Regions from separate parts of the Paenibacillus sp. Y660 genome, predicted to be linked through region 3. Evidence: riboswitches for the same ligand, from Rfam matches in the RefSeq annotation. Region 3 holds a riboswitch; each other region holds the start of a gene.

Region 1 (8,745 bases), on a different contig from region 3:
CGATAGCAGACGCATACGTTAATCGCGCGAATTTTGCAGTCGTGTGTGCCAATATGCGCGATTCGGCAACTGGCGAGCGACCTGATTGGCTGCTTCCGAGCACGATCATTGATAAAAATGGACTGCGGATCGGGATCATAGGCGTGACTGCAGCTTACAATGATTTTTATTCGCTGCTTGGCTGGCATGTTTCAGATCCCTTTGAAGAGTTGAAGGCGCAGGCTCTCAAGCTGAGAGAGCATGTTGATGTTTTGGTCGTGATGTCTCATCTTGGCATAACCTCGGATCGTCTAATAGCGGAGAAGCAGCTGGGTATCGATCTCATTTTGGGAGCGCATACCCATCATTTATTAGAAGAACCGATTGTCATCGGCGACACGACCATTTGCGCAGCCGGCAAGTTCGGGGAGTACATCGGACGGGTAGAAATCGGGTTCGACTCGGTATCTGCCCGTCCTCAGTTCCGCGCTGCGTGCGTGCCTACGTCCGCTTTTGAGGAGCATCCAGATGCTTCCGCCATCATTAGCAGCTATCGCAATTCGGGCCAGCAGCGACTGAGCCGGGTGGTCGCGCACCTTACAGAACCGCTGCCTGCCAGAATTGACCGGGAATCGCCGCTCACCAACCTGCTAGCCGCTGGCTTGCGGCGCTGGGCGGATGCCGAGATTGGCATCGTCAATGCGGGTCAATTGCTTGGCGGCCTCGCGCATGGAGACGTGACAGCAGGCGAATTGCATGCTCTCTGCCCGTCGCCGATCAATCCATGCAAAATGACGATCGCAGGAGCAGACATAAGGACAGCGCTGGAGCAATCGCTCCTGCCTGAATTTATACACAAGCCAATCAAAGGCTATGGCTTTCGCGGCGAAGTGCTTGGCATGCTTGCCATTGCTGGCTTGACCGTCACTTATGATTCAACAAGGCCTCCAATGAACAGGCTCATCCAAGCAGCTGTAAACGGGGCTCCGCTTGAAGATGAACGGATTTATATGCTTGGCACGATTGATATGTTCAGCTTTAAGGCAGGTTATGTGTCATTGGCCAACGCCATTCAATCCACCTATTATTTGCCTGAATTTATTCGAGACGTCATTGCCGAACAGCTTCAAGATTTTTCCGCTATTGCCGAATGCCGTCAAATGCGGTGGAATGATGTAACGAAATAGTAAATTCATTGTCTTTTTCGACAAAATTTGTCGAAAAAATAGTATAAAATGGTTGCGGTTTTCTCGTTTTTCTCGTACATTAACATTACGAACGGCTTTTTCCGATGTAATAGTTAGCATATTTTTTTATGGGGAAGGACCGAGAAAATGCGTTTGTTGCCAATTGCGAAATGCAGGCCAGGTATGAAGCTTGCCAAAAAAATATTTTCTCAGGAGGGTCTCGTCCTTCTTGGCGAAAACATAGAGTTGTCTGATCGTCTAATTTCCCGCTTGGAGCAATGCGGGATTCAATATGTGTATATTTCAGATCCGAGAACGGAAGATATTGTACTGCCTTCCTTAATCAGCGAGGAAACGTTAAAGTCCTCTCTCAAAGAAATTCGCACAAGTTTCCGTGAGATGATGGATCGCCCGAAGCGGAAGAAGGGCGTCACCTATCCTTACATCGCCCAGCCATTCAAGCAAATGATGAGTATGATCATCGATGATCTATCTAGCCACCAGGACGCCATGATCATGCTGATGGACATGAGCTCCGTCGATCATTATTTGTATCAGCATTCCTTGAATGTTTGCGTCTATACGACGCTGCTAGGCATGTCGAACGGATACTCGAAGGATGAGCTTACGACGCTTGGCATGGGCGCGCTTCTGCATGATATCGGCAAAACACAAATTGCGATCGATGTACTAAGAAAGCCCGGATCCCTCTCGAAAGAGGAGTTCGAGGCGATGAAGCAGCATGCCAAAATCGGTTACGAGCTATTGAAGGATGAGCCTAACCTTCCGCTGCTGGTAGCCCACTGTGCTTTCCAGCATCATGAGCGGATTGACGGAAGCGGTTATCCGCGCGGAATCAAGGGCAATGAGATTCATGATTATGCAAAGTGGATCGGACTTGTTGATTCGTACGATGCGATGACAACAAACCGGGTCTATAGCTCGCCAATGCTTCCCCATGATGCGATTGAGCGGTTGTACGCGGGAACGGGAACACTCTATGAGCAAAAAATGGTTCAGCTGTTCCGTGATAAGGTCGCTATTTATCCAATCGGGATAACGGTTAAGCTGCAATCGGGCGTATCGGGTATTGTCGCGGATCTTAATCACTCTTATCCGCATAGGCCGATTGTTCGCATTTTGTATAATGAAGCTGGGGAAGAGCTTGCAAGCCCGTATGAAGTTGATTTGTCGAAGCAGCTGACGATGATGATCGTAAGCGTGAATGATGACTCTACTGATGTACAGCATGCCTCTGGTATTTAAATGATTTTGAGCATGGGGAGCCGAGGGCTCCTTTTTTCTTCTTTTTCTTCGTTTTATTTGCTTCCTTCGCAACCTCGCATTACAATAAAGCAAGAATGTTTCATTCCAGATAATAAGTCAGGTGCTGAAGAAAATGAATACAATAGATTTGCAACAAACGGGTAGACCGCTATCCGCATTATCGCCAATGAATGATCCGTGGGATCCCATTCGTTCGCTGCAGCAATATGGAAGACATCGTTTGACAAGCGTGGAAATGACCGTTTCGAACCTCTGCAATATGCGGTGCGAGCATTGCGCCGTTGGTGATACACTCGTAATGTCCGAACCCGCCAAGCTGCCGCTTAAGCAGATGCTGGACCGACTGGACGAAGTGGAGCATTTAGAGACGATCAGCATTACAGGCGGTGAGCCCTCCTTCTCTGATCGAACGGTACGCGACTATATGGTACCGCTGCTTCAATATGCCCGAAGCCGCGGCATTCGCTCTCAAATCAACTCGAATGTAACGCTTCCTTATAGCCGTTATGAGCAGCTTGCCCCTTATCTCGACGTTATGCACATTTCATTTAACTATACGTCTCCGGAAGATTTTCACCAAATCGGATTTGCTAAAGCAGGGCATCACGTATCGCTAGAGGCAGCAACCAAGCTTTACGCAAGAATGATCGACAATACGCGTCGTCTCAGCGAGACCGGCGTACTCGTTTCTGCGGAATCGATGATCAATTACAGAACATATGACAAAATCGACGAAATCCATAAGCTGATCGTGGAAATGGGCTGTCAGCGGCATGAGGTTCATCCGATGTATCCAAGCTCCTTCGCGAAGGATTTGCCGGTGCTTACTCGCGGGCAAATGCTGGAGGCTATCGATAGGCTGCTGAAGGCGAGAGACAAATCGATCTGGATGCTGTTCGGAACGCTGCCATTCTACCAATGCAGCGACAACCCTCTCGAGCGCAAGCTGCTGAGAAGATTAACGGAAGAGCCGAATGTGACGATTCGCAACGATCCGGACGGCCGCAATCGGTTAAACGTCAATTTGTTTTCAGGCGATGTATTCGTAACAGATTTCTCCGACGTTCCTGCTTTTGGCAACATTGGCACCTCGAAGCTGGAGGATTTATTCGATAAATGGCTCGGTCATTCACTTGCCCAAAGCGTGAATTGCCATTGTCCCGCTGCAGCATGCTGCGGACCGAATTTACTCGTTAAGGATATGTACTATAAGGCTGTTGATTTCCATGAGCGCGGCGCGGTAATCGACTAGCGTGCAGGAGAGCCATTTATTCAGGCTAGGCTTAATAGAGAATTAATACACATATAGAATAAGAGAGAGGAGGAGAAGCTGTTGTCGATCAAGACAATCATATTTATCGGGTTAGGATTGCTGCTGCTCTACTTGTTTTTTACAGTTGGAGCGCCGTTCTTGCTCGCGCTTGTTGTAGCTATTTTTCTAGAGCCGCTTAATCAGATGTTTATGAATAAGTTTCGAATGAATCGGCTAGTGGCGGCTACGATATCAAGCAGCTTGTTCACAATTATTCTCATAGGCTTAATCGCGCTGCTTGGCGTCAAAGTTGTAGCTGAGCTTATCGCTTTCTTCAAAAAAGTGCCGAACTATTTTGAAAATGCGAATGAAATGGTTGACGATCTTATGGTGCAGGTGCAATCGCTATATCAAAATTTTCCGCCCGATGCGATTGAAACGCTGGAAAACTGGCTAATGGGATTAACGAGCACGCTGACCAAAATGGTAGGCACCTTGTCTAATTCCGTTATTGCGTTCGCTTCCAGCATTCCTGGCATGTTTATCTTCTTTATCGTTTTCTTGGTGGCGGTATATATGATGAGCTTCAGTCTGAATACGATGAAGGAGACCGTCCTGTCATTGTTTGAAGAGAAGTCGCAGCCGCAAGTAAATGATTTGCTTAACAATCTCAAAAAGTCGATTTTCGGCTTTCTGCGCTCGCAGTTTATTTTGAGTGCTCTTACATACATTATTTCGTTGCTCGGCTTGCTGGTGCTTAATGTGAAGTATCCGCTGGCGATCGCATTGCTTATCATCATCGTTGATATTATGCCGATTCTTGGAACAGGCTCAGTGCTTGTCCCTTGGGGAAGTTATTTGTTGCTTACAGGCAATATGTATGTGGGTGTCGGGCTTATCGTGCTCTTCCTCGTTATTACAGTGTTCCGCCGCATCGTGGAGCCGAAAATTCTTAGCGATTCCGTCGGAATCGGGGCGTTGTCCGCGCTCATCAGCTTATATGTGGGCTTCAAGCTGGTTGGCGTAATCGGCGTATTTATTGGACCCTTAGTCGTTATTATATACATGGCGGCACGCAAGGCAGGATTATTCCAAATGAAGTTCAAGCTTTAGGCTGTGTAGGGGCCGTGTCAAAAACATTTCTAGGAGCGTATGATACTGCAAAATAAGCAGATCATGTAGGAGGCATCCGAAGAGATGGCACCAATTAAAGTAGCGATTGTCACCCCAGGCTCGTTTCCAATTCCGTCACAAGGAAGCAGCTCGGTTGAGCGGGTGGTTGAGAAATTCGCCCCATTGCTGATGCCTTATGCAGAGCCGCGTATTTATGGAAAATTAAGCAAAAAGCTGCCCCGTCAGGGACATTTTAAAGGTGTTGTTTGTGAACGGTTTCCAGCCGGCAGCAAGCAGCGATATATTCATGATGTTGGGCGCGCGGTGCAGCGGTTTTCTCCTCATGTCATTGACGTGGAGAACCGTCCGCAATATGTGCTGACCATGAAGCAAATGAATCCAGGCAAACGAGTCTGGCTTTATTTGCATTCCTCCACTTTTATTTCCCCGAATCATATCTCACCTGCCAAGCTGCACCAATGCTTGCAGGCTGCTGATAAAATCATTGTGAATAGCGAGTTTATTAGGCGAATCGTCGTGTCCAAAGTGCCCGAGGTCTCATCTAAGATGCGAGTCATTTACCCAGGGGTCGATACGGTACGCTTTCCATCACAGTATTCCGCTGAAGGCGCTGCAAAAAGGGAGAGCTTGCGCAAAAAAAGAGGTCTGACCGGTAAAAAAGTGGTGCTGTTTATGGGAAGGCTCATTCCGCTTAAAGGCGTACACCATTTGCTGAAAATTGTCCCGCAGCTTGTGAAGAGCCATCCCGAGCTTGTTGTCGTCATCGTCGGCAGTCCGTTTTATGGCTCGCATCGCAAAACTGCGTATGCGCGGATGCTTGAAAGACTCGGGCGCAAATGTCCAGGCCATGTTCGGTTCGTGCCTTATGTGCCGCATACCGAGGTGCCGGGCTGGATGCTGGTAGCGGATGTAGCGGTCGTTCCATCCGGGCAGAGGGAAGCATTCGGGCTCGTCAATGTGGAGGCGATGTCCTGCGGCGTTCCAGTCATAGCTACGCGTGCCGGCGGAATGAAGGAGATTATCCGAAGCGGCGAGACCGGCTATCTGGTCAATCAAGCGCGCGTTGAAACGGAGCTGAGGGAAAAGCTGCATCTGCTGCTGCGGGATAAGCAGCTGCGGCAGAAGCTGGGCAAGCGCAGCAGAGAGCGAGTCGAGCAGACCTTCACATGGCGGCACACGGCAGATCGCTGGGTGAAGCTGATGAAGGAAAGCGGCATGTAGTTGGTCCTATTTTGCATGTGGATGTTAAATATAGGGTTGACACCCTTCTTCGCATAACGTTATAGTCTAACAAGGATATCCACTAGGGGCGCCGTCATGGCTGAGATAAAGCATAATGCTTTGGTCCCTTTGAACCTGATCTGGGTTATGCCAGCGTAGGAAAGTGGGATTGTGCGTTTATGCAACTGCGCGTGAAAGCTCTGCCGAATCCAGCTGGAACGCCAGCTGGAAGGAATGACTTTCAAAGCTGCATCAAGCCGGAGGAAATCTTCGTTTGATGTTGCGCGCATGACGACACACTTCGACCGCTCCCTCGCTGGAGCGGTTTTTTTGATGTTGAACGGGCTGCGCCAAGTCTCGCTGAGCGAGCGTGCAGCTGGTTCATTCACGCTCCAGCGAATGCCGTGCACGTAGCGATTATACGTGGGTGGGTTAGCGGTGCGTTAAACTTTCTTATATGCTCGCGTATGCCTCCAGGAGGAATTCTGCATATTCCATTAGGAGGTTTTTTGTTATGGCGATTATGACAACGCCCCTTCCGGGCAGCCGTAAAGTGTATGTCACCGGCTCGAGAGAGAGCATCCGCGTGCCGATGAGAGAAATTGCTTTGGAGGCAAGCTCAGGCAGAAATGGCGAGGAGCTGCCGAACGAGCCGTTACGCGTCTACGATGCAAGCGGCCCTTATACCGATGAGAGCTTAGAAACAGATGTAAGGCGCGGCTTGCCGACCTTTCGCAGCGAATGGATTCACGAGCGCGGCGACGTGGAGCATTATGACGGTCGTGAAATAAAGCCGGAGGACAACGGATTCTTGACGGAGGATAAGGAAAAACAGCGGGGGGCAGAGCGGTTTCCCGGCCTAGTGAGACAGCCGCTGCGTGCGAAAGCCGGTCAGAATGTTACGCAGCTGCATTACGCCCGCAAGGGCATCATTACTTCGGAGATGGAATATATCGCAATTCGCGAGGGAATGGACGCAGAGTTTGTTCGCAGCGAGATCGCAGCAGGGCGCGCCATCATCCCGGCGAACATCAATCATCCGGAGAGCGAGCCGATGATCATTGGACGGCATTTTCACGTGAAGATCAATGCGAATATCGGCAATTCCGCGGTTGCTTCCTCGATTGAGGAGGAAGTGGAGAAGATGACATGGGCAACCCGCTGGGGAGCCGATACGATTATGGATTTGTCTACGGGCAAAAACATACATACGACGCGGGAATGGATCGTCCGCAATTCGCCGGTTCCGGTTGGAACGGTGCCGATCTATCAAGCGCTGGAGAAAGTAAACGGCAAAGCGGAGGATCTTAGCTGGGAAGTATTTCGCGATACGCTAATCGAGCAAGCGGAGCAGGGCGTCGATTATTTTACGATTCATGCAGGCGTGCTGCTGCGTTACATTCCGCTCACCGCTAAGCGCGTTACAGGCATCGTCTCGCGGGGCGGGTCGATTATGGCAGCTTGGTGTCTCGCACACCATAAGGAAAACTTCCTGTATACGCATTTTGAAGAGATTTGCGAAATTATGAAAGCCTATGACGTGTCATTCTCGCTCGGGGATGGGCTCAGACCAGGTTCGATCGCCGACGCAAATGATGCCGCGCAATTTGCCGAGCTGGATACGCTGGGCGAGCTGACGAAAATCGCTTGGAAGCATGACGTGCAGGTGATGATCGAAGGTCCCGGCCATGTGCCGATGCATCTGATCAAAGAAAATATGGATCGCCAGTTAGAGGTTTGCGATGAAGCGCCTTTCTATACGCTAGGCCCGCTAACGACCGATATTGCACCTGGTTATGACCATATTACGTCAGCAATCGGAGCTGCAATGATCGGCTGGTTCGGTACAGCCATGCTGTGCTACGTAACGCCGAAGGAGCATCTGGGGCTTCCGAATAAAGAGGATGTGAAGGAAGGCGTTATTACGTATAAAATCGCGGCTCACGCAGCCGATCTGGCGAAGGGGCATCCGAGAGCAAAGCTGCGCGACGACGCCTTGTCCAAGGCGCGGTTCGAATTTCGCTGGCGTGATCAGTTCCATCTCTCGCTTGACCCCGAGCGCGCGATGGCGTACCACGACGAGACGCTTTCGGCGGATGCGGCCAAATCCGCTCATTTCTGTTCGATGTGCGGCCCTAAATTTTGCAGCATGAGAATTACTCAGGACATTAGGGAGTACGCCGCGCAAAACGGGATGGAAACGACTGAAGCGATTGAAGCGGGAATGAAGGAGAAGTCGGAAGCGTTCAAGGCGGCAGGGAGCATGATTTATGGCTAATGGTACCGAGCCGGTTTTTTTCGACCGATATTCGAGGCAAACCAGATTTGCGGCAATCGGCGAGGATGGTCAGCGCAAGCTGGCCAAGTCGTCGGTTCTCATTGTCGGCGTCGGCGCGCTTGGCGCGTCGCTTGCGCAGCATATGGTTCGGGCGGGGGTAGGCGAGGTTAGACTGGTCGATCGGGATTTCGTCGAGCCCAGCAATCTGCAGCGGCAAATGCTGTTCGATGAAGCGGACGCTCTTGCGGTTATGCCCAAGGCAGTTGCCGCAGCCAATAAGCTGCGGCAAATCAACAGCAGCGTGAGCCTCGTTGCCACTGTGGCGGATGTGAACGCAGCGAATGCAGCTGTGCTGGCAAGCGGCGTCCATCTTGTGCTTGATGGAACAGACAATGCTGCGACAAGGC
Region 2 (6,408 bases), on a different contig from region 3:
TCCTACGACCTTTGTCGATGGACGGAATCTCTTATTTCTCACCTTCGCGGCAGTGCTGGCAAAGCAGCTTGGCGCGAAGCATATCGTAACCGGCGTGTGCGAAACGGATTTTAGCGGCTATCCGGATTGCCGGGACATATTCGTGAAATCGTTGAATGTAACGCTGAATTTGTCCATGGATTATCCTTTTGTCATCGATACGCCGCTCATGTGGCTGAATAAAGCCGAGACATGGGAGCTTGCCGAGACGCTCGGCGCGTTTGAATTCGTACGGGAGCGGACGCTCACCTGCTATAACGGCATTGTTGCTGAAGGCTGCGGCGAATGCCCGGCATGTGTGCTTCGAAGAAATGGACTTGACGAATATTTGGTCAAACGGAATCAGGGAGTGAAACAATAATGCTGCAGCAGATCTATCCAGCAGCCGTGCACCCTTATAGCTATGAGCTGAACAAGGATTTTCAGTTCGCAGCGGCCCATTTTGTACCAGCCGAGGAAGCCGGCAAATGCCGTCAGCTGCATGGGCATACGTATTTTGCCAACGTCACGGTAGCCGGTGATGAGCTTGATACGGCAGGCTTTCTAGTCAATTTCGCGATCATTAAGCAGCTTATTCATGATCGGTTCGATCATACGCTTCTCAATGACGATAAGGAATGTTTCAGCGACACGCAGCCGGAGCGTTTTCCCACGACTGAGGTTGTGGCGCGTACGATTTGCGAGATCGTTCAGCGCTATTTGGACGGTACGGTGAATCGTCCGCAGTGCGTTCAGGTTTATCTCCGTGAAACGCCGACAAGCTACTGTATTTACCGTCCTAAGAGAAAGGCGGATTCGAATGCAAGCAACTAAACGGATTCCCGTCTTGGAAGTATTCGGTCCAACTGTACAAGGCGAAGGCATGGTTATTGGCCGGAAGACGATGTTCGTTCGTACCGCAGGCTGCGACTACAGCTGCTCTTGGTGCGATTCCGCGTTTACTTGGGACGGAAGCGCGAAAGCAGATATTCGCATGCTGACAGCGAATGAAATTATAGAGGAATTAACGGCAATCGGCGGAAGCGCATTTGAGCATGTGACGATCTCAGGCGGCAATCCCGCGCTGCTGCCGCAGCTGGGCGTTTTTATTGAAGAGCTGCATGAGCGGGGAATTAGCGTTGCGTTGGAGACGCAGGGCAGCCGATGGCAGAATTGGTTTTGGACCATTGACGAGCTGACCTTGTCGCCTAAGCCGCCAAGCTCCGGCATGAAGACGGATTGGCAGGTGCTGGACGATATCGTATCCAAGCTGAACGAGCGGGCATCAAGCTTTTGCTTGAAGACGGTCGTCTTCGATGATGAGGATCTTGCATATGCGACCACCGTTCATTTGCGTTATCCGAAGGTTCCCTTTTATTTGCAAGCTGGAAATGGTCAGTTGCAGGAAACGGAGCCGCAGCGTATGCTTCCTTATTTGGTGGAGCGTTATGAATGGCTGATCGAGCGCGTGATGCCGAATGCGGATTTGAAGCGGGTTCATGTGCTGCCGCAGCTCCATACCTGGGTATGGGGCAATAAGAAGGGCGTTTAATAGAAAGGAAAGGCGGAGACGAGCATGGAAGGAAGAAGCAAGGAAGAGCTGAACGGCGTGACGCTGCTAGGCAATCAAGGAACGCAATATTTGTTTAACTATTCGCCGGAAATTTTAGAAGCATTCGATAATAAGCATCCGAACCGCGATTATTTCGTAAAGTTCAACTGTCCAGAATTTACAAGCCTTTGTCCCATGACGGGGCAGCCTGATTTTGCAACCATTTATATTTCCTATATTCCCGGCAGCAAAATGGTAGAGAGCAAGTCGCTCAAGCTGTATTTGTTCAGCTTCCGCAACCATGGCGATTTCCATGAGGATTGCATGAACATCATTATGAATGATTTGATTGCGCTCATGAACCCAAGATATATCGAGGTTTGGGGCAAATTCACGCCGCGCGGAGGCATATCCATCGACCCTTATTGCAACTGGGGCCAGCCTGGCACCAAATATGAGCAAATCGCGGAGCATCGCCTCATGAACCATGATCTTTATCCGGAGAAAGTGGACAATCGCTAGATTGAGCGTGCAATAACCCATTTCACCCGCCTAAAGTCTAGGCAGCGATCATACCTGAAGTCCATTCCTTTTCTTTTTCATTGACCTATACTGTTGAATAGAAAGGCCAATGAATATGTGAGGAAATGAGTGGAACGACTATGATCAGAAACGTGATATGTATGTCAGTGCTGCTTTGCACGATAGCAGCGGCACTTACGAGCTTTGGCATGGTACCCGAAAGAGTCCATGCTGCTGCGACAGAAGAACAAGCTGTGTATGCCGAATTAAATCGCTATATCGAGTCGGCGATGAAGAAGTACAACATTCCAGGCGCAGCGATTGGAGTCGTTAAGAAGGATTCCCCGCTGTACATAAAAGGCTACGGAACAGCGGATTCCAAGAACACACCGATTACGCCGCAAACGCCGTTTATTCTCGGATCGACAAGTAAGTCATTTACAGCGCTGGCTGTCATGCAGCTTGTAGATGAGGTAAAGGATGAGCTGGATGCGCCTGTGCAGCGATATTTGCCGGATTTCAGCATCTCTGATCCAAACGATTCAGCCATCAAGCTTCATTTTATTTCAATAGGACTCTTCCATTTGATTCTGCCTATTGCCTTGATCGTATTGCCAGGTCTACTCGATGCGTCTTGGAAGCTGATGTTTGCGTTTGTTCCAGGCATTACGCATCTTCTGTTTGTCTCATCGATTGTGCTGCTTGCAGTTGGCACGGCGAGATTGGTCTTGCTCTTCAGAAGCTTAAGCTTACAAACGCATACATTCGTTAATTAGGGTGAAAAAGCTAACGCCGTTTCCTTACCAGAAGCGGCGTTTTCTTTGTTCTAGATCTGTCTCGCGTCTTGCAGCCTGCGCCGATAGGCAAAATGATTCGTAGGCCCGTGGCCGCTGCCGAACCCAAGCTGATCCTCAATCGCAGCTTGAATAAAGGCTTTGGCTGTTCTAATCGCATCGGGAACTGTTTTTCCTTGCGCAATTTCAGCGGTAAGTGCTGCCGAGAATGTACACCCTGTACCATGAGTATGCCGAGTATCGATTCGTAGGCTCTCCAAATAATCGAAACGTTCACCATCATAAATGAGGTCGACGAGCTGTGAGCAGCCCGAGTCGTGGCCGCCTTTGATAACGACATAACGAGAGCCTTGCTGGAACAAGATTTTCGCTGCTTCCTCCCGTTCGCTGAGCGTGCGGATAGCCATCCGTGCAAGCAACTCTGCCTCCGGAATGTTTGGCGTCGTCACGAGCGCGAGCGGCAGCAAATGCTTGATGAGAGCTTGAATAGCTTCCTGCTGCAGCAGGGAAGAGCCGCCTTTGGCAACCATAACAGGATCAATGATCAAGTTCTGCCACTGATATTGCTTTATTTTTGCGGCTACAATTTCAATGATTTCGCTGCTGAACAGCATGCCCGTCTTGAGCGCGGCAGGTGTCAGATCCTCGCCAATCGAATCAAGCTGTCTTCTGACGGCAGCAGCCTCCATCGCATATACGCCTTGGACGCCGAGCGTGTTTTGGGCAGTAACCGCGGTAATGACTGACATGCCGTAGGCGCCAAGCTCTTGAAACGTTTTCAGATCAGCTTGAATGCCTGCGCCGCCGCCGCTATCCGAGCCTGCAATCGTTAACGCTTTATATACTTTCATCGACTCATCTCCCCGTAAACGAATAAAGACCCACTCATTTCCGAAAGGAAATGAGCGGGTCTAACGATCATACAAGGCTTGCGCGCGTGAATGAATGCTGTTTCTGCTCCACTTCCCTCCGCTGGAATGATCCAGATCAGGTTCAAAGGGTCCGGAGCATGCGCTCCATCTCAGCCGTTAGACTCCCCTAGTGAAATAAATTGGTCCATATTCAATTTGTATTTTTTCTACTATAGCATACACTGGAAAGATGTAAACCATAATTATCCGAAAAGGCGTTGAACTAATGAAAAATTTACTCGTTACGGGCTATCGCGCGCATGAGCTTAATATTTTTAGCCAGAAGCATGAAGGCATCGTTTATATTAAAAAAGCGTTGACGGGCAAGCTGGTGCCGCTCATAGAGGATGGTCTCGAATGGGTGATTACGCCAGGCCAGTACGGCGTTGACCTTTGGGCTTGCGAGGTCGTGATCGCGCTCAAGGAGATGTATCCTCATCTGCGGCTTTCGATTATTTCCGCATACGCTAATCCGGAAGAGAAGTGGAAGGACGATAAAAAGGAATTTTATCAGCAGGTGCTAAAAGGGGTCGATTATTACGCTTCCGTCAGCAATCAGCCATATAACGGGATTTGGCAATTTACGGCGCGGGACGAGCTGCTGTTTCGCAGAACGGACGGCATTTTGCTCGTTTACGACGAGGATGCAGGCGAAGGCAGTCCGAAGTTTTTTAAAGAACGGGCGCTGAAGAAGCAGCAGGCAGAAGGCTACGAATATATAAGCATTAGCTCGGAGGATATCCAAAGCATCGCGGATGATGACAATCTGTATTCCGAGCATTCATGATGGTTACAAAAAAATACGAAACTTATGATTTGACAAATCATAGGTTACCCGTTATTATCTGATTAGATAAATATCTAATTAGATAAATGTTAAATTTAAAACAAAGGGGGAATAAAAATATGCAGCTGGATAAGGTTGTGGCTTATCATAAGGCGCTGGCTGATGCGACGAGAATTAAGCTGTTGATCATGCTGGCAGAAGGCGAGCTTAACGGGCAAGAGCTTGCAGAGAAGCTAGGCGTTACGCCAGCAACGGTCACGCATCATGCGACTAAGCTGCGGGAGGCCAGCTTAATTAATGAGCGCAGAGAAAAGAATACGATTTATTTTTCGCTGAACCATTATTTTATTAAGAGCAACGCCAGCGCTGCGGAGCAGCTCATCTATCGGAATGCGGGAATGGAGAGGGGATTGGAGAGTATGGAGGAAAGCAGCAAGCGTCTAAAGGAATCGGTTATCCGCAATTTTTTTACGGCGGAGGGAAAGCTGAAGCATATTCCCGCCCAGCATAAGAAAAAACTGATCGCGCTTCAGCATATCGTATCGCACCTGACGAGAGGGCAAAAGTATACGGAAAAGGAAATAAACGCGTTTATTAAAGGCTTCCATGACGATTTCGCTACGATCCGGCGGGAATTTATTATGCATCAATTCATGTTTAGAGAAAACGATATTTACGAACTGAACCCGCAAGAAATGTGGGCGAAATGGGAGACATTAGCTTAAAGCTGGCGGAAAAATTAAATATACCTGTTTTGTGCCTGTAAAATTTGGAGCAATCGGGCTAAGATGAACGTATTCCATCCATTAAGGGAGCTGTTCGATTGTCTGATAGAGGTGAACTTGTTTCACAGGTGCTGATTACTGCGGAGAAGCTTGGGTTTACGGACATTGATCCCGTTATTTTAAGTGAAGGCGGAAATTTGATCATTCATTTGGCTCCTCATGCGATTACTGTTCGAGTGGCTGTTGTTCTTTCTGAGAAAAACGCAGAGCTTGCACATGATATTCTCGAGCGCGAGCTGCAGGTGGCCAATCATTTGCACCATAATGGCGTACCAGTACTGCTGCCGATTCCAAATGCAGGACCTCATCGTGTTGGGAGCAGGTGGGCGACATTTTGGCATTACGCGCCTCCTGCACCATTGGAGCCGCTTTCGCCAAGCGAGGCAGTTGAACTCGTTAATGCTCTTACCTTAGCGATGAGTGGCTTCACTGCGTGTACCATCCCTGTTCTCGGTGTATGGGAAAGGGCCTATGAGTCGGCTTCAAGGCTCATTGAACAGACAGATCCTCGTATCCAAGCTTTGCTGGCGATTTTTTGGGAGATAGACAACCAAATGCGAAGGCTTGAACCTGAAGCTCTGATGCCGGCTCATGGAGATGCGCATGCCCGAAACTTGCTCCCGAGTCCAGAAGGCTGGAAATGGATCGATTTTGAGGATGTATGCTACATGCCGGCTTATTGGGATCTAGCCTCTTATGTCAGTAATCTTGTCTTATTTGGCGGATTACAAGAGCCAACCTACGCATACATGATGAGCAGTACGGAAATCATTGCCGGCCAACCGTCGTTTTCGTTCGCCCTTACGGCAAGGACCCTTGCGGCTACTGTATCCAACCTGGATTTAGCTTTGGCAGGAGATGGGGATTTGGCATTTGCATTCAAGCAGCTGGAGCATGCAGAGCCATTTCTACGTCGAATTAATCCAAGCCTAATGCTTCCCAATGCATAGCAAAAAAGGGGCTGTCTCAAAAGGACTAAACTTGAAATGGCGGTGCATGGGCTATTCCTGTGCCAGAGGGCGGTGATGGAAAAGAGAGC
Region 3 (8,745 bases):
AATCGTCCAAAACTTCTTCATGTACTCGTCCCCTTTGCTCATTAGTTTCGTGCATTTTATTTTGTCTCAAACTCAATTAATCTATACGAGCATATATAATCATTTACATACCTGTTCCGTAAAAATGCCATAATCTGAATACATAATCGAAAAACGGAGTACTTATTTGATAAGGTTACCATGTTCGGTTTTTCAACAAACCGACAAACATTTTTAATCCTGCGTTAAGGTTCATTTTTTATAATAAGAGACATCAACCCCACTGTTGATATATAGTTCTAGGACACCGGCCCACAGCGATGTGGGCCATTTTTTTGTCCGCGACCTCTCCTGCAGCACAATATTGGAACCATACAACCCATAAAAACGTTTTAACCGAATATACTTTCTGGTAGTGGCTGCTTGCGAAGAGGGTTTTGCTATGCAAAACCTAAGCATAGGAGGCGTTTGACAATGGAAACATTCGGCAGAGGCTGTCTGTACATTATTTTTGGTGTCATTATCGTTATGGCGCTCGCTTTTATCGTCGGAGGCACGATTACCATTCCATGGTACATTCTCATCCCCCTTATCATACTCGCCTTCTGGGCTGCATCCAAGAAAGGCAAATAAGCTGTTTTTTGTAATTAGCGCAATGAAACCGGCATTCCAGCGGCTCTGGGCCGAATGCCGGTTTCATTGCGCTCAGCGCTTTTGTATAAACCTATTTCTAAATGTGGAGGACTCCCTTTGATCATTCAGAATGAAGAAGACATAATCAGGCTAGTTCGTGAAGATAAGTGGATGATGGACGTATTGAGCACAGCGAAAACGCTGCAATTGCCGGATTGGTGGGTTTGCGCGGGGTTTATCCGTTCAAAAATTTGGGACATGCTTCATGGCTTTCAAGAACGAACTGCTACACCAGACGTGGATGTTATTTATTACGATGCCGGCAATCTGGATGAAGCCGAGGAGAAGAAGCTGGAGGAGAAGCTTAAGGGGCTGAAACCGGGCATTCCTTGGTCTGTCAAAAATGAAGCAAGAATGCATCTCATTGGTCAGGCGCCGCCTTACTCCTCTTCTGTTGATGCCATCTCCAAGTTTCCGGAGACGGCTACCGCGCTTGGCCTCACGCTGGATCGTGATCATCAAGTTGTGCTGACCGCCCCGTGCGGAATAGACGATGTCATCCAGATGCGAGTCAAGCCTACTCCTTTTTTTGCTAGCTCGGAGGAGAAAATGAAGCAGTACAAGTCCCGTATCGCGAACAAAAACTGGCAAAAGACATGGCCGAGGGTAACGATTGCCGAACCGGAGCGGTTTCATTCATTCGAATAGTCCGTACACAAAAAAAAGCTAACGGCTGCCCGTAAGCTTTTTTTTGTTCTCCGATCAATCTGAGGTCAGCAATATCTCCCGCGCTGCCGGGTCCCAGCTTACGGCTAATCCAAGCTCCGATGCCAATGCTCGTACCTGAACATAGCCCGTTCCTTCGGACAAAATGGATTCGAGCTCTTTGCCATTTACAGCCACATGTGTCCCTGTCCAACTAATCTTCGCACCTAACGCTTCGCCAAGCACCCTTGCAGGTACCCAAGTTACGCCATTAAGCAAGCAGCCATCGGCTATAACCTTCCCCTTGTATTCAACAGCAACATGCTCTGCATCCTTGAGTTGATCCGGTTTTGCCATCTGCTGAACGCTTAAAGCATCATATTTTTTCAAATTATACTGTATAATAATAGCTTTTAATTTAGCTGGATATGCGGGATCCGTTGCGTAGCCGCATGCATACAGCATATCTGCTTGCTGCTCAGGCGTTACAGCACGGCGAACGCGCTCATATCGCGGCGCTGCAAGCAGCAAATCCAAATCCTTATAAAAGTCATATACGCTGTCGTAGGCTCGAAATGCGGCTTTTGTTTTTATGCTGCGCCCATCCATAACCTCCCAAGTTCCTTTTACGACCGCTTTGCCATGCCAATAAGCATTCGTCTGGCCGCTGCCAACCTTAATCCCCCCTAAATTATTCCAAGAATGAATGACTCCTCCTGTTTCGAGGAGATTTTGCGCTAACCGCACGGATGGAAACATCGGCGATCCTTCTCTCCTTACCCGTATGACAGTCGGCGCCAATGTCGCGATAAATTGTTCCTTTGTGAGCTTTGCCATCGTTTGGCTCCCTTCTGCAGCCCTATGTGGCCTGTCTTATTACCCTATCCTTATTTGTATGCTGCGGGAGCGACACTCGCAATGGACAAAGCGGTACGATTGCCGCAAACAAAAGCAAAGACTGCCCTGTAGAATCATTCATTCTACATGGCAGCCTTCATTTAAGCAATTAGAGTCCATAAAAACGCCGCGTGTTCGCCAGCAAGATTGCCGAAGCCTGCTGAGCGGGCATCCGTTTAATATCTGCTATATGTCTCGCCGCATCGGCAGCCATGGCAGGGCGCGTCGGCTTGCCTGCATACGGCCCCTCGAATGGCCACGGTCCATCCGTCTCGACCATCAACTGCTCGATTGGATATTGCGCGACAAGTCGCTGAATCTCCTCCTCGTAAGCAACATCCGGCGTTATCGAAACCATATAGCCGCTGTCTGCCATCCGGCGAATAACATCCTCGCTGCCCTTGAACCAGTGAAAGTGCGCCCTGAGAACGCCATGCCTCTCCAATATGTCGCAAGCTTTGCCTGCATCCTCATATACTGCATGCAGCACAATCGGGCGATCGAGCTCACCGGCAAGTGCTGCGAAATGCTCAAGCAGCTCCAAATACGGCTTTTCGTCAAATGGCATTCCCGCTTGTGATGCTTCTAAACGCGTATAATACGGCAGTCCGACCTCTCCGATCGCAAACCGCTCTCCCGCTGCATGACGCAAGCGAATCCATGCGAACAGCTCGTCCAGCTCCGCTTCGGCTGGAAGCGGCTGCTCCGGATGAAAGCCATAAGCCGGATGAACCCGTCCGGCATGGCGCAAAGCGATTTCGCGGTTCAAGGCCGAGGATTGCAGATGCATGGAGACCGCAACCACCGCCTCAACGCCTTCAGCGAAGGCAGCAGCCAGCAGCGCCTCCCGCTCCTCCTCCGCATACAAATCCACGTGAAGATGTGCATCCATACATAAGCCAGCTGATGAAGCAGCCTTCAAGTCCGATTGCATTTCAAGGTGATCTGCCCTTAATGTTCTTGCCATCGTTAGCTCCCTTCCTTCGCGCCGACCTTAAGCAGCTCATAAATCTGCTGCTTCAATGTATTAAACCGTGGATCTGTCCATAAAGCCTCATGGCGCGGACGCTCGAACGGGATCTGGAATTCCTCCAGCACCACAGCAGGTGAAGCGGACAGCACGATAATCCGGTCTGACAGATACAAAGCTTCCTCGATGCTATGCGTAACGAGCAGCACCGATCTGCGATTTTGCTCCCAGATCGACATGAGCCACTGCTGCATTTGCTGACGCGTCAAGGCGTCCAATGCGCCAAACGGCTCATCCAGCAGCATCAGGCGCCGCGGCGCAAGCAAAGCCCGAAGGAAGGAAATGCGCTGCTGCATGCCGCCGGATAGGACATGGGGATAGGAATCCGCATATTCATGTAGATCGATTCGCTCAAGCCACTCTCTCGTTTTCTCCTTCGCGGTCTTGCGATCAACGCCAGAGATCGCAAGCGACAGCTCGATATTGCCCGCAACGGTTTGCCACGGCAGCAGTGATGATTGCTGCGGCATATAAGAGATATGTCCGCGTTCGCCTGTCGTCTGCTTGCCGTCGATCCAGATCTCGCCTTCCGATGGCCGCTCTAAGCCGCCAATGACTTGAAACAAGGTTGTTTTCCCGCTGCCTGAGGGCCCTACAATGGACACGAATTCTCCATCAGCAACGGAGAATGATAAGCCAGCCAGCACCTCTTTGCTGGAGGAGCCTCGGCCAAATTGCTTCCGAATGTTCTGCACCTGCAGTGTAGCGTGTAGATTCTCGCCTTTATTGCTCATTCGCTACCTCACCTCTTTCTTAGGGCGCCAACGAATGACAAGACGCTCCGCTAAGGTGATCAGCCCAAATAACGTCAAGCTGATTGCAACGATAATAATGACTGCCGCAAACACGCGATCAGGCATAAACCCTTTGAACGAAATGATCATGAATGCGCCGAGACCTTTGTTCGTGCCTATCCATTCGGCCACAACTGCGCTTAGCACGCTGTAGGAGGCCGCGATTTTTAATCCGGAAAATAAATGGACGATCGCATGCGGAAGCTCCAATCGCCAAAACAGCTGCCATTTGCGAATGCCGATCATCTGCAAATAATTGCGAAGCTGCGCATCGGTATTCATTAATCCGCTCAGCATCGCAACCGTTATCGGGAAGAAGCACACCATGATGACAAGCAGCACCTTTGGCAGCATTCCATAGCCTAGCAGCATCGTCAGAATGGGGGCAATCGCAATAATGGGTACGTTTTGCGACAAGACAAGCAAGGGGTACACCGCCGTACGTACGCCGGGAATTAAATGCAGCAAAGCGGCGAGCACGAAGCCCACCGCCGATCCTCCCACAAAGCCAAGCAGCATGATTCGCACTGTCGCTCCCGTATGTTCCATAAGCCTCGGCCATATTTCTATCGCTTCCTTTACGATTGAAATCGGCGACGGAATGAGCCATTCTTGAAATAATCCAAGCGAGGCTGCCGCCTGCCAGCAAACCAGCAGCGTGATAAGCACTGCGGCTGGAGGCCATATTTGGGGCCAGAGCGTTCTCTTATTGCCCATCTGGATATTTCTCAAGCAGCCTGCCCATCGAAGCGCCGCTTGCCGGATTGTAGTAAATTTTGATTTGTGAAATTACAGACGGGCAGCCCATCTCCGTCATCGCTTCGCTCATCGACTGCACGACGCTCAGCAGATGGCTAAGCTCGCCCTCCATCGTCGTTTCAAGCGGTGCTACGCGGTAAGGGACACCCGCTGCTTTGATGATCTCGATTGCTCGATCCACGTAAGGAATGACGCTCTCGCCGCCCGGCGTTGTCGGCAGTATTTGAATGCTTACCAATGCGTTTGCCATCTGAATTCCTTCTTTCTCATCGTTGTTGGCGAGAGGCGGCAGATGCTGCCGCCTCTCTAGATTTTCTTAAAATGCTTATTCCGGCAAAAATTCGTTCGTAAAGGCTTTGTCCGCTTCAAGCTCTTTCTCAAGCAGCTTGTGATCAAACATCCAGCTCGCGTAATTTTCCCATACGCTAAGCTTTTGCTCGCCCCAACGCGGCGCATCATCCTGATATTTCGGACTTAGCCACTTTTGGCTTGCGCGCACAAGCTCCGCGTTCAAATCAGGCTCGGCTTTAATCAAAATCTCTGCCGCGTCCTCCGGATTGTCAATTGCGTATTGGTAGCCTTTTGCTGCGGCAGCCGTGAACGCTTTGACCACCTCCGGCTTATCTTTAATCATCGTCTCGTTCGTCGCAAGAACTGGCGTATAATAATCCAGTTTGTCGCTGTAATCGGTCAAATAAACCATGTTGATCTTCTCGCCGCGAAGCTCCGCTTCCACGCCTGTCCATGCATAATAAATCCATGCAAAATCAATATCTTTCTTAACTGCCGTGAAGAAGTCGCTGTCGCCGATGCTGATCAGGTTTACTTTGCTGACATCCGCACCCTTCTCCTGCATAATGGATTGAATGACCGCTTCCTCGACAGGAGCGCCCCAGCCGCCGTAGGTTTTGCCTTCGAACTTCTCCGGCGAATCGATCCCCTTAGCAAGCGGAGATGCGAAGCCTGAGGTGTTATGCTGAATAACCGCTGCGATCGACACGAGCGGCACGCCCGCAATCCGCGCCATCGTGATCGACTCTTGATAGCTTACGCCGAACTGTACGCTGCCCGTCGCTACCATTTGATCAGCGCCGCTTTGGCCCGGCTGAATAATTTCAACATCAAGCCCCTGCTCTTTAAAAAAGCCTTTATCTCTAGCAACATAAAGCCCGGTATGATTCGTATTCGGCGTCCAGTCCAGTACGACCTGCACCTTCTCAAGCGGCTTGTCCGCTGCTCCCTCTTGCTCTTGCGGCTCCTTGCTCGCTTCCGGCGCGCTGTTGTTAGTGCCGCAGCCTGCAAGCGCCATGACGAACACAAGCATTGCAGCTACGATCCTCCACGACTGTTGCCCTTTTTTCTTCTGATTCATGATGTGTTAGTTCCCCTCTCACTGCTTCTATTTGTATAAGATGACGAGCCCGTATCCGTATCCGGTACAGCAGCACATACAAAAAAGCGTCCCCCTAATCCGGAGGACGCCATATAAATCGGCTGTGCAGCTGCTTGCAGCAAAACTTGATCGCTGTGATCGAGCTTGCTGAACAAACAGTGCTTCTGTCCCTACGCTGGCATTATCCAGATCAGGTTTAACGGGTCGGAATTGTACAGATAATTCCCTCTCAGCCGGCCTAACCAGCTCCCCGGAACATATTCGGTTCGTCAACACTACCAATTGTATAGCAAAACCCGATCATTATGCTAGTATTTTTTTGAAAATGATTATCATCAAGCCTGTTTGCCCTTTGACTCCCTGCATATGTCGAAGATATACATCGGCTCGACGCTCTTAAGCGCATGAAGCGGGATCCGCTCACTCGGCTTCCATGACAGCCTTAGCTCCTCGCCGCTATCCGGGGAGCCAATAGACTGTACGCCGGTGACTAATGACGTATCCGCTCCTAACGCGGAAACATCCTCTTCCTCTGCAATGTCTTCTGCTTCCTCGGCAGCCAGCGGCTCTGCTGCGGAAGCGACTCTGCCGAACACGAGCAGATAAGCGGCCGTAAGCTCATCCGCTATCGCTTCATTCGTCAATTGTCCAAGCAGCCTGATATAGCCAAGCTGCTCCTGCGGTTTATGCTCTGCGAGCGTCGCCTTCACGTATGCAAAGCCTGACTGGGCATACAGCTGCTTCACCTGCTGGAGCGTATACTGGATCGCCGCTTGTCGCTGCGCGAATACATTTGAAGGATCTAAGTATTGCCGGATATTTTCAAAATAATATCGATTCGCGAAGCCGCCGATGATCCAGCCTCCGGGCCGCAGCAGGCTGACTAATCGCTTCATCGACTGCGGCATGCCGTAAGCATGAGCATCTCCGATCAGGATGCCGTCCAGTCCTTCGGAAGGCAGCGCCCAATCCTTCGGCTCGTTCGAGCGGAACACCGTTATTCCTGATGCCTCGGCAACACTCGCCGCAAGCTCGCTCCGCTCGACACCGTACCATTTGGCTGCTGGAAAATGATTTTTTAGATGATGGATTGTCGCCCCGCAGCCGCAGCCAATTTCCATAATGGAGCTATTTTCGCGCTTGTATTCATAGGATTCTCGTTGTATAACCGTACTAAAATCCATTCTGATTTGCGTCGCATCATCTGGATCAAAGCCCCATTTAGCCCTAAACACGTTCGCATTGCCCCTGTAGGCTTGCAGCAACAGCTCCGGCTCGGAGCTAAAGGGAGCGCTGCCGTCGTTATGGTGAATAAATGTATCTCCGCACAGCAGAAGCTTGTAGCCTGCAAGCCGCAGTCTCAAGCAATAATCGTCATCCGCCAAGCTGCCCATGCCGAAGCTCTCGTCAAACGTTCCGACCCGCTCATACGCCTCCCGCTGCATAAGCAGGCAGAAGCCAGCCAGCTTCACGCGCTCCTCCCACTTCGTTTTGTCGGGAAACGCATGCAGCGCGGAAGCGAACAGCTCCATTTCCTCTATCGTCTTATATGCGGTCGGAATAGTCGACCAGTAGGATGCCGAATTCGTTGCGGGGCCAACCGCTCCAATCCGTTCATCGCTTAGCAAGCAGCGCTTTAATCCTTCAAGCCAGCCTGGCGTTGCGATCGTATCGTTATGAAGCAGCATGAGAAGCTCGCCCGAAGCGGCGGCAAGCCCCAGATTGCAGCCCTTGGCAAAACCTGCATTGAAACCGTTGTCGATTACGATGAGGTCGCTTTCGTTTTTTGCCCATTCCACCGTATTATCCATCGATCCATTATCTACAATAATCAGCTCATAGCAGCCACGCTGCGTATGCCGCCGAATGCTCTCCACGCATTGCTTCGTGTAATCAAGCTTATTGCAGGCAATAAGAATAATGCTTGTCATGCACCTATTGGCATCGCTCACGCGTATCCCCCTCAAGCAAGCGTAAACGGCTTACGCAGTCCTTCGGCGGCAAAAGCTCGTTCCGCGATGAAATATAAGCAGCTCATCTATGCTCATATTTCAAGCTGTACCCATAAAATATGTCGGCGCAGCCTTTTCGGTGAGGAGTAGAAGTGCCTAACAACTAACCGATGCTATGCCGCTGTTTTATACTTCTTTCGTATGCCTACGATAAGCATAAGCAGCGGCAGTATAATTTGAAATAGCGGAGCGACCTTCAGCGTAATGTCGAGACCGACCCAAATATGTACCGTGTTATTTCTCTCCACAAACGACGCTGCATAGATAAGCAGCCCGATCGGCATGACGCAATACCGATAGGCGATGCCTGTTACCGCGTTAAACGTGAATACCGACGCCATGTACAGCGCCGTCATTTTCACATAGAGCCCGATAAACAAAAGCAGCGTTACAATAACATCCAACCTCTCCAGAAAATTAGCCAGCGTGATCAATTGCACGACCTCAAGCAGCGGCAGCGCGGTAAGTGAAGCGATCTCCGGCCCAAGCACGCAAAGCGTGAGCACATTCATGAGAATAAGAAAAGCCGATACCCCGATGTAA

What was found. Region 3 has a riboswitch for thiamine pyrophosphate ahead of AC2TDN_RS06310 (ABC transporter substrate-binding protein). Riboswitches for the same ligand answer to the same signal wherever they lie in the genome.
Region 1: it holds a riboswitch for thiamine pyrophosphate, as region 3 does, so the genes downstream of both, thiC (phosphomethylpyrimidine synthase ThiC) here and AC2TDN_RS06310 (ABC transporter substrate-binding protein) in region 3, are expected to answer to the same signal.
Region 2: it holds a riboswitch for thiamine pyrophosphate, as region 3 does, so the genes downstream of both, thiD (bifunctional hydroxymethylpyrimidine kinase/phosphomethylpyrimidine kinase) here and AC2TDN_RS06310 (ABC transporter substrate-binding protein) in region 3, are expected to answer to the same signal.

Annotation. Positions count from the first base shown of each region.
Region 1 is NZ_JBXBBJ010000007.1:16,204-24,948, forward strand. Features, by position in the region: gene AC2TDN_RS10460 (bifunctional metallophosphatase/5'-nucleotidase) at 1-1,166, shown strand, start outside; gene AC2TDN_RS10465 (HD-GYP domain-containing protein) at 1,314-2,432, shown strand; gene yfkAB (radical SAM/CxCxxxxC motif protein YfkAB) at 2,566-3,705, shown strand; gene ytvI (sporulation integral membrane protein YtvI) at 3,787-4,818, shown strand; gene AC2TDN_RS10480 (glycosyltransferase family 4 protein) at 4,903-6,060, shown strand; TPP riboswitch at 6,135-6,239, shown strand; gene thiC (phosphomethylpyrimidine synthase ThiC) at 6,575-8,338, shown strand; gene AC2TDN_RS10490 (ThiF family adenylyltransferase) at 8,331-8,745, shown strand, end outside.
Region 2 is NZ_JBXBBJ010000036.1:24,523-30,930, forward strand. Features, by position in the region: gene queC (7-cyano-7-deazaguanine synthase QueC) at 1-400, shown strand, start outside; gene queD (6-carboxytetrahydropterin synthase QueD) at 400-852, shown strand; gene queE (7-carboxy-7-deazaguanine synthase QueE) at 839-1,570, shown strand; gene queF (preQ(1) synthase) at 1,595-2,092, shown strand; gene AC2TDN_RS24325 (serine hydrolase domain-containing protein) at 2,233-2,868, shown strand; gene thiD (bifunctional hydroxymethylpyrimidine kinase/phosphomethylpyrimidine kinase) at 2,919-3,737, opposite strand; TPP riboswitch at 3,834-3,936, opposite strand; gene AC2TDN_RS24335 (SLOG family protein) at 4,024-4,584, shown strand; gene AC2TDN_RS24340 (DUF2087 domain-containing protein) at 4,704-5,309, shown strand; gene AC2TDN_RS24345 (phosphotransferase) at 5,408-6,319, shown strand.
Region 3 is NZ_JBXBBJ010000003.1:274,125-282,869, forward strand. Features, by position in the region: gene AC2TDN_RS06270 (WGxxGxxG family protein) at 1-21, opposite strand, end outside; gene AC2TDN_RS06275 (hypothetical protein) at 454-612, shown strand; gene AC2TDN_RS06280 (nucleotidyltransferase family protein) at 730-1,320, shown strand; gene AC2TDN_RS06285 (glucosaminidase domain-containing protein) at 1,375-2,154, opposite strand; gene AC2TDN_RS06290 (TatD family hydrolase) at 2,324-3,148, opposite strand; gene AC2TDN_RS06295 (ABC transporter ATP-binding protein) at 3,184-3,978, opposite strand; gene AC2TDN_RS06300 (ABC transporter permease) at 3,982-4,755, opposite strand; gene AC2TDN_RS06305 (thiamine-binding protein) at 4,745-5,047, opposite strand; gene AC2TDN_RS06310 (ABC transporter substrate-binding protein) at 5,123-6,169, opposite strand; TPP riboswitch at 6,341-6,453, opposite strand; gene AC2TDN_RS06315 (glycosyltransferase) at 6,526-8,142, opposite strand; gene AC2TDN_RS06320 (GerAB/ArcD/ProY family transporter) at 8,316-8,745, opposite strand, start outside.